DNA from 4 places in the Mesorhizobium sp. M1322 genome. Region 4 is predicted to be linked to each of the others. Evidence: predicted binding sites of a transcription regulator. Region 4 holds the regulator's gene; each other region holds the start of a gene.

Evidence for each region. Region 4 encodes PhoB, which activates phosphate uptake and scavenging genes when phosphate is short. Its sites were predicted from a motif close to TGTCATNNANCTGTCAT; they were not measured.
Region 1: a site for PhoB is predicted at 1,017-1,033, ahead of NKH12_RS04980 (YdcH family protein). Genes of this name have one in related genera too.
Region 2: a site for PhoB is predicted at 798-814, ahead of phnC (phosphonate ABC transporter ATP-binding protein). Genes of this name have one in related genera too.
Region 3: a site for PhoB is predicted at 1,245-1,261, ahead of olsB (l-ornithine N(alpha)-acyltransferase). Genes of this name have one in related genera too.

The regions. Positions count from the first base shown of each region.
Region 1 is NZ_JAMYLP010000008.1:20,178-22,374, forward strand. It holds gene ispG (flavodoxin-dependent (E)-4-hydroxy-3-methylbut-2-enyl-diphosphate synthase) at 1-347, opposite strand, end outside; gene NKH12_RS04980 (YdcH family protein) at 768-947, opposite strand; gene NKH12_RS04985 (YdcH family protein) at 1,187-1,390, shown strand; gene NKH12_RS04990 (IclR family transcriptional regulator) at 1,425-2,197, opposite strand, start outside.
Region 2 is NZ_JAMYLP010000009.1:42,038-44,234, reverse strand. It holds gene phnL (phosphonate C-P lyase system protein PhnL) at 1-140, shown strand, start outside; gene NKH12_RS05665 (DapH/DapD/GlmU-related protein) at 137-754, shown strand; gene phnC (phosphonate ABC transporter ATP-binding protein) at 885-1,742, shown strand; gene phnD (phosphonate ABC transporter substrate-binding protein) at 1,885-2,197, shown strand, end outside.
Region 3 is NZ_JAMYLP010000009.1:102,636-104,832, forward strand. It holds gene NKH12_RS05975 (trimeric intracellular cation channel family protein) at 1-199, shown strand, start outside; gene olsB (l-ornithine N(alpha)-acyltransferase) at 306-1,181, opposite strand; gene NKH12_RS05985 (hybrid sensor histidine kinase/response regulator) at 1,359-2,197, opposite strand, start outside.
Region 4 is NZ_JAMYLP010000025.1:24,581-26,777, forward strand. It holds gene phoU (phosphate signaling complex protein PhoU) at 1-657, shown strand, start outside; gene phoB (phosphate regulon transcriptional regulator PhoB) at 674-1,363, shown strand; gene NKH12_RS12300 (ROK family protein) at 1,532-2,197, opposite strand, start outside.

The DNA.
Region 1 (2,197 bases), on a different contig from region 4:
CGGTACTTGGCCAGCGCCTCGGCGCAAGCCGGATGGTCGGCGAGCAGCTTGTGGCCGATATAGTGGAAATCGCCGACCAGCGGCACATCGATGCCGAGCCGTTCGAGCCGCTCGCGGATGGCGGGCACAGCGGCAGCACTCTCGTCACGGTCGACGGTGATGCGCACGATCTCGGAGCCGGCGCGATGCAGGGCCGCAACTTGAGCGACTGTCTGGTCGACATCGGCGGTGTCGGTGTTGGTCATCGACTGCACGACGACAGGGGCACCCCCGCCGACCATCACGCCGCCGACATCGACACCGACCGACGTGCGGCGCAGGAAGGGAGAAGAAAAATATCCGGTCATGGCCGGCTGCCCTTTGTTAGCGCCGAATTCCGGAATCGGTTTCCGGAAACAATCATGCGCAAAAATCAAAATACAGCGTCATTCGCGGGTCCGAAAGGAGGCGCGGCGCTGTAGAAGGTCCGGGCATGAGGTGGAGGAGCAAAGATGGCTTGTCAATGGCGGCAGGCAGGCAGACCTGCTAAATCGATAGCAGGAAGACGGCGCCAACCATTGTCGTGTCCATGTCGCTCGAACAAAATAAAGGGGATTCCAGCGGCATGGCTGCCACCGGAAGGATGGTCGCGCGCCGAAAGGGGCGCAGCTACCCCTGCGCATGCCCCCGAAAATCGGAATCGATTTTCGCTGGGGATCATGCGTCAAATCAGAAGTACTACAGCGTCCTTTGCGCGTCCAAATGACGCGCGGCGCTGTAGAAGAGCGTCAGTGCTTGGTCGGTTTCGCCTTCAGTTTTTCAATCTCGTCCTTGAGTGCCAGCTTGCGCCGCTTGAGATTCACGATTTCGAGGTCGTCGACCGATGGATGGTTCATCGCATCATCGATTTCGCGTTCGATGTCGCCGTGTTTCCGCTGCAGCTCATCAAGATGGGATGCAAGAGACATGATTGGTTCTCCCTTTCATGGTTTCCTCGATTGCAGCCGTCAAGGCGCGTCCACCGCAAGTCCGCTTCTGTGACGGCATAATGACAGTGTGCCACTATCGGGCATCGATGTCGAATGCTGCGTGGTAGCATTCCACGACAATACGAAATGTGATATTGGCTGCGCGCCGGTGCAAGATACCTCCGGCCTCGCCCAATCAGGCCCATTTTTGGGCGCCGCAGACGTGCAGACGGTAGATAATGTCCGAACAGGAACAGGCTGATATCCGCCTCGAATATTCTCGGCTGAAGCAGGAGCACGCCGATTTCGACGCGGCCATCAACGCGATGATCGCCATGAATTGCGACCCTCTGCAGATCCAGCGCATGAAGAAGAAAAAACTTTTCCTGAAAGACCGGCTGATGGCGCTGGAAGACCGGATCATCCCCGACATCATCGCGTGAGCGAATCCCACTTACCGTTGCGGCAAAAACCTGCTCATCCGGTGATCGAAAGCCTCGCGGCGCGTTCGCGCAGCAGGGCGATGAGATCGCCGGTCTTCTCCTCGGAAGTGTCGATTGGAACCACCAGGCATATCGTCGCCTCGACCTTGCCGGCAGCTGAAAAGACTGGCGCGGCAAGGCATTTTGTATAGGCGTCGACAAGACCTGAGGTTACACAGTAGCCGGCAGCCCCAGCCGTAGCGATATCGGCTATGAAGTCGTCCAGCAGCAATCTGCGGCCGTCTGGCAGGACGAGATCGTCCTCAGACACCATGTCTTCGACTACGGCCCTTTCGAAACCGGCGAGAAGCAACCGCCCGGATGCGGTCCAGGGAAGCGGGATCTGCAGACCTGTGGCCGAACTGATCCGGAACGGCCTGGTGCCCGGGCTTGAATGGACAATCGTGTAGCGGCCGCTTTGCAGCATGCACAATTCGGATGTCTCGCCTGTTTCGCGCGACAGATTGTCGACTTCCTGACGCCCTCGCCTGAGCAAGTCGTTGCCGCGCACATAGTCCATTCCGTAGAGATAAAGCTTCTTCCCGAAATAGACCCGATTGCCGTCGCCGGCCATTTCCAGCAGGCCCGCATCCACGAGCGAGCGCACGAGCGTGTAGATCGTCGAGCGCGGCGCATTCACTCCCTTGGCGAGATCACCAATCCCGATCGCGCGCTGGTTCGCGTGAAGAAACTCCAGGATATGGAGCACCCGGTTGAGACCCTTCTCGCGGGAGCCCGAAATCTTGTCTTCGTCCGGACCAGCGTCCG
Region 2 (2,197 bases), on a different contig from region 4:
TGGTGATTGCGCTGATCGCGGCCAAGAAGGCGGCAGGCGTCGCCCTGCTTGGCATCTTCCACGACCACGACGTGCGCGAGGCGGTGGCCGACCGCGTCATCGACGTGACCGCTTTTGCCGCCGGAAAAATCGCCGCATGACCAGAAAACTGTCGGAAGCGCCGCTGGTCCACGAGACGGCGGAAGTCGAGAACTCGACGCTGGGCCGCTGGACCGAGATCGCCGACCGCTGCCGGGTTTCCGAAAGTACGCTCGGCGACTATTCCTACATGATGCAGGACTGCGGCGTCTGGTGCGCGACGATCGGCAAATTCGCCAACATCGCCGCCAATGTGCGCATCAACGCCACCAATCATCCCACCTGGCGGCCGACGCTGCACCATTTCACCTATCGCGCCTCGGACTATTGGGACGACGCCGAGCACGAGAGCGAATTCTTCGCCCAGCGACGCGCCAAACGCGTCACCATCGGCCATGACACCTGGCTCGGCCACGGCTCGACCATCCTGCCTGGCGTCACCGTGGGCGACGGCGCGGCGGTCGGTGCCGGCGCCGTAGTATCGAAAGATGTCGCGCCCTTCACCATCGTCGGCGGCGTGCCGGCGAAGCCGATCCGCGAACGCTTCGACCACCGCACGGCGGAACGCTATCAGGCACTTGCCTGGTGGGATTGGGACCATGGCCGCCTGCGCGCCGCGCTGGGCGATTTTCGCGCGCTTTCGGCGGAAGCGTTTCTGGAGAAGTACGGCGGCTGAAGGGGGTGGCGCGCCGTCTCTGGCCTGTGGGCGGTAACAAAACTGACATCAATCCGACACCGCAGTTTCATGCGGCTGCGCTAGCGAAGGTTAACCGACCTTCGAAATGCGACTGGACTGGAACTTGCCTATGTCAGCAACCTCAGCCACGCTCGAAATCCGCGGCGTCACCCGCCGGTTTGGCAGGAACACCGCCGTCAGCAACGTCGACATCTCGATCCCGCACGGCCAGATGGTCGGCATTATCGGCCGTTCGGGCGCCGGCAAGTCGACGCTTTTGCGCATGATCAACCGCCTCATCGATCCGAGCCAGGGGTCGATTTTCTTTGACGGCGCCGAAGTCTCCGGCCTGCGCGGTTCGCTGCTCAGGCGCTGGCAGCGCGACTGCGCCATGATCTTCCAGCAGTTCAACCTGGTGCCGCGTCTCGACGTGCTGACCAACGTGCTGCTCGGCCGGCTCAATCACCGCTCGACCGTCGTCAATCTACTCGGCGTCTTCTCCCGCGAGGAACGGGCCGAGGCGATCGCCGCGCTCGAGCGTCTCGACATTGCCCGCACGGCACTGCAGCCGGCCGGTACCTTGTCCGGCGGCCAGCAGCAGCGCGTTGCGATTGCCCGCGCCATGATGCAGCAGCCGAAGGTCATCCTCGCCGACGAGCCGATCGCCTCGCTCGATCCGCTCAACGCCAAGGTGGTGATGGATTCGCTGCAGGACATCAATCTGCGCGAGGGCCTCACCGTCGTCACCAATCTGCACACGCTGGACACCGCGCGCACCTATTGCAAGCGCATCATCGGCATGGCCGCCGGCAAGGTGGTGTTCGACGGCCCGCCCGAAGAGCTCAACCGGGAGGCCGTGCGCATGGTCTATGGCGCCGACAGCAATGGCGGCGAAATCTCCGAGGCCATCACTTCGACCAGCGTCACCATCAAGCAAAAAATCGCCGCATCCGCCGGACCGCTCGAGCCTGCATTTCTTGGCTACTAGCTCCATGATCCCGACAAGTGGATACCGGTATACGGAAGGTCATGGACAGGCAAAAGAGCGCCTGGATCGCCAGCCCGCGTCATGGGCGCTGTCAAAATTCGAACGCTGCCGGCGCGACGCCGGAACCAACAGGAGAGACGAAATGTTCAGAAAGATACTTTTCGGCGCCGTTTCCATCCTCGCCATGGCGGTGGGCGCGGTCCATGCACAGGAGCTGAAGGAGTTCCGCGTCGGCATTCTGGGCGGCGAGAACGAAGCCGACCGTCTGCGCAACTACCAGTGCTTCGCCGACCACATCAAGGAAGTCCTCGGTGTCGAGAAAGTTTCGCTGTTCCCCGCCGCCGACTACGACGGCGTCATCCAGGGCCTGCTTGGCGGCACGCTCGACTTTGCCGAACTGGGCGCCTCCGGCTATGCCAAGATCTATCTCGAAAACAAGGACGCGGTTCAGCCGA
Region 3 (2,197 bases), on a different contig from region 4:
ACCGGAAATCTACGTCACCGCGGCCCTTGCAGGCGCAGCTCTTTTTACGCTCGGCGATATTGCCGGACTGCCGCCGCTTGCCTCGGGCCTGCTGGGCTTCGCGGCGGCTTTCTGTGTGCGCGGCGGCGCGCTCAAATTCGGCTGGGCTTTTCCGTCCTACAAGAGCAGGCCTGGTCGGCGGCCGGAAGATATTCCGTGAAATGAGAAGGAGTAGCAATAGTGAGTAGCAAATAGGGACAACAATCCGCAGCGAGTTGGCGGAACTCCCGCTACACGCTACTTCCTATTCGCTACTCCCTGGAATCTCACGCCGCGAAACGCTGGGCTTCCCCACCATAATAGTTGACGTAGCGGGCGCCGATCTCCTGGACCGGCATCACCACGAACACGTCGACCGTCGAGAATTCGCGGTCGATGACGCAGCCGTCGCCGATGCGCGCGCCGACGCGCAGATAGCCCTTGACCAGTGGCGGCATCGCCGAGATCGCGGCCTTGGCGTTGACCGCCTCGATCGGCATCAAATCCATGGAACAGTAGCGCCCGGCGACCGCGCGCACGTCCCAGGCCGAATTCGTCCGGCAGTGATGGGCGAGATAGGTCAGCGCTTCGGCGTGCGCCGCCGGAACAGTGCCGGGGAACGAGGCGCAACCGGTCATCACGCCGATCCCGTAATGGTTAATATAGGCCCAAATACCTTGCCAGAGCGCCTCAATGGTGCGCTTCGAGCGGTATTCCGGCAAGACGCAGGAGCGGCCGAGCTCGAGGAAACGCTGGCCGGGGTGGCGGGCGATGAGGTTGGTCAGCTCGAACTCGCCCTCGGAATAGAAGCCGCCGGCGGCTGCCGCGATTTCCTGCCGCAACAGGCGATAGGTGCCGACAATGCGGCGATGCTCGGGACCGGACAGCGAGGTGTCGAAGACGAGCAAATGATCACAAAGCGGATCAAAATGGTCGGCGTCGCGGCGGTCCTGCACCTGGAACAGGTTCTTCCTGGCGCCGAGCTCGTCATAGAACACCCGGTAGCGCACTTCCTGCGCGGCGGCGATCTCGGCCTCGTTGCGGGCGAGCCGCACTTCGAGATTGCCGATACGGCCGAGCGCTTCGCCTTTTATGACGGCATCGACGTTCCGCCCGGTGAGCAAAGCACCGCTGGCGTTCGGCCGAGCGTCACATTCCGGCATAACTGTATGCACGAGTGATTCTCCTTCGAGCCATCCCTCTTGGCACGGGGATACGGTGTAGGTGCAACAGGATTGTGACAGTACCGTGATACGGTGCTGCGGGCAATACTTCGTCGGCTGGGTAATCCTTTCAACCGGCTATGTTACGCAGGGAAGCCAGGAGGGACAGCCGGCGGATCACGCGGCGACGTGGCCCTCGATCGCATGGACAAGCGCGTCGGGGTCGAGCGGCTTGGTGACGAAGCCGCTGGCGCCATGGGCGAGCACGGCGTGGCGGGTCGTTTCCTGACTGTCCGCCGAAAGCACCATGATCGGAACCGGCGGCACGGCGGTTTCCTCCTCATGCCGGCGGATGGCGGCGATGGCGTCCAGCCCGTCCATGACAGGCATGTGCAGGTCCATCAGCACCACGTCGAAGCGGTGCTTGCGGCCGGTGCCAGTGACGGCCTCGACGGCGGCCTTGCCGTTGCCGACCACTTTCACTCGATGCCCGGCCTTTAGCAGCGTGGCGCGGGCAAGCATGGCGTTGATGTCGTTATCCTCGGCGATCAGCACGGACAGGCCCTGCTGGCGGCTGCTAATGGCGCGGACGGATGGTGCGCCGCGCTTTTCCGGCTGTGGCTGGAGGAGGGCGGGTACGCTGCTCGTCAAAAGGACGCGCAGCAGAGTCTCGCCACGCACCGGCCTTGCCAGGAAGGTGGCGTAGCCGCTGGCGCGGAACTCGCCCAGCATGCCGCGGTCGGTCGGCGCGATCAGCGTGATCGCCTCGCAGTCGGCAAAGCCGCTCTGGCGAAGGCGCTTGAGCAACCTGCCGTCGCCCTCCTCCATGGCCGCATCAACCAGAAGCACGTCGCAGCCTTCTGCGAAGGACGCTGCCTGGGCGGCGGTCGCAGCCAGATCGACCATGCCGCCATTGGCACGGATGGTGCGGGCGATGGCGTCGGCCTCGATGGCGTTCTTCGACAGGATCACCGCGCGCCGCCCTGACAGCGCATTCTGGCGGGTCTGCGGCGGCT
Region 4 (2,197 bases):
AGGCTGATCCGCGACATGGACGAGCTCGCCGCCGCGATGGTCGCAGCCTCGATCCGCGCGTTGCTTGCGTCAGACAATGCGATGGCGCAGCGTGTCGTCTCGGACGACGCCATCATGGATGCGCGGCAGCGCGAACTCGACGATAGCGCGATCACGCTGATCGCCAAGCGGCAGCCGATGGCGCAAGATCTGCGCGCCGTGGTTGGCGCAATCCGCATGGCCGGCGATCTCGAGCGCATCGGCGATTTGGCCAAGAACATAGCCAAGCGGGTCAGCGCAGTCGGGCAGAGCGCCACGCCGCGTAATCTGTCGCACGGTATCGACGCGATGGCGGATCTCGTTCTTGTGCAGCTCCGCGGGGTGGTTGAGCACTATGTGTCGCGCAATGCCGGCGCGTTGAAAGAACTGCGCGCCGATGACCAGAAGATCGACGTGAAATACACGGCGGTTTTTCGCGAACTCCTGACCTACATGATGGAGGATCCGCGCAACATCACCGCCTGCACGCATCTTCTGTTCTGCGCCAAGAATCTCGAGCGTATCGGCGATCATGTCACCAACATCGCCGAAAACGCCTACTTTGTCGTGACCGGGCAGCAATTGCCGGCGGATCGCCCGAAGCTAGACGAAACGATGATGTCGGCGCCAGCGACATGACAGGAGTGACCGGCCGATGATCGCGCCGCGCATCATGGTGGTGGAGGATGAAGAGCCGCTGGGCGTCCTCCTTCGTTACAATCTGGAATCCGAGGGTTATCAGGTCGAGGTGGTGACGCGCGGCGACGAGGCCGAAATCCGGCTGCAGGAAAACGTGCCCGATCTTCTGGTGCTCGACTGGATGGTGCCGGCGGTTTCCGGCATCGAGCTTTGCCGGCGCCTTCGGGTGCGTCCGGAAACCGAGCGGCTGCCGATCATCATGCTGACCGCGCGCGGCGAGGAGAGCGATCGGGTGCGCGGCCTTTCCACCGGAGCCGACGACTATCTGGTCAAGCCGTTCTCCACGCCGGAATTCATGGCCAGGGTCAAGGCGCTGCTGCGCCGCGCCAAGCCGGAAGTGCTGTCCAGCGTGCTTAAGGTCGGCGACATCGTGCTCGATCGCGAATCGCACAGGGTCTATCGCAAGAAGAGCGAGATCCGGCTCGGGCCAACCGAGTTCCGGCTGCTCGAATTCATGATGCGGCACCCGGGTCGGGTCTTCTCGCGCAGCCAGTTGCTCGACAATGTTTGGGGCGAGACGATCTACATCGACGAGCGCACGGTGGACGTCCATGTCGGACGGTTGCGCAAGGCGGTCAACAATGGTCGCATGCCTGATGTCATCCGCACCATCCGCGGCGCGGGCTATGCGATCAGGGAAGACTAGCTGATATTCAGGGTGATGCCGGCCTGCGACCGGCGGCTTCCTGCGCTTCCGCTCATCACGTACCCAAAAGTACGCTCCGCTCCGGTTCTCGGAACCCACCATTCTCGACTCGGCCTGACCTGAATCAACGCACCCCAAGTCGCGATCCGGCGATCCCTGCCTTCGAATTCAAGCCACGTTCTTTCCGACCGAGCCGGCTCGCGCCTGGATGCCCGGCGCGAAAATCTCCTGGTCGACGAAGCTCAGCGCCCGCATGGCACAGCCTTCGCGGATCAGCGGCAGTTCGTTCGGCTCGGTGTCGAAGGAAATCGAACCCGAATGCTGGCCGCCGGCGGTCTGGGCGATGGCCTCGCGCAGGGCCGGTTCGATCAGGTCGAAGGCGGCAGCGCTGGCGCCGACCATGGCGACCGGCGCCGGATCGATCAGCGCGAACAGGCTGCCGAGCCCGAAGCCGAGTGCTTCGCCGGCCTTGCGGTAGGCTTCGCGCTCCGGTCCGTCCGTCTGGCGCGCCTGGGCCGCCAGTGCCCGCATCTCGGCGTCGCTGACATCGGCGACCGGCTCGGCGTTCTCGCTCAATTGCCTTGCGTTGCGCCAGATGGCGTAGTTGCCGGCATAGGCCTCGACGCAGCCACGCCGCCCGCAGCGGCAAAGCGCGCCGCCCGGCCGATGGATCATGTGGCCGAATTCACCGCCTGAGGAATGGGTGCCGGTGAACAGTTCGCCCTTCAGCACCAGCCCCATACCGATGCCGTGCGAGAGCAGGATGGCGATGAAATCGTCGCGGTAGCGATCCGGGTCGCGCCAACGCAGCGCCACGGCCATCATGTTGCAGTC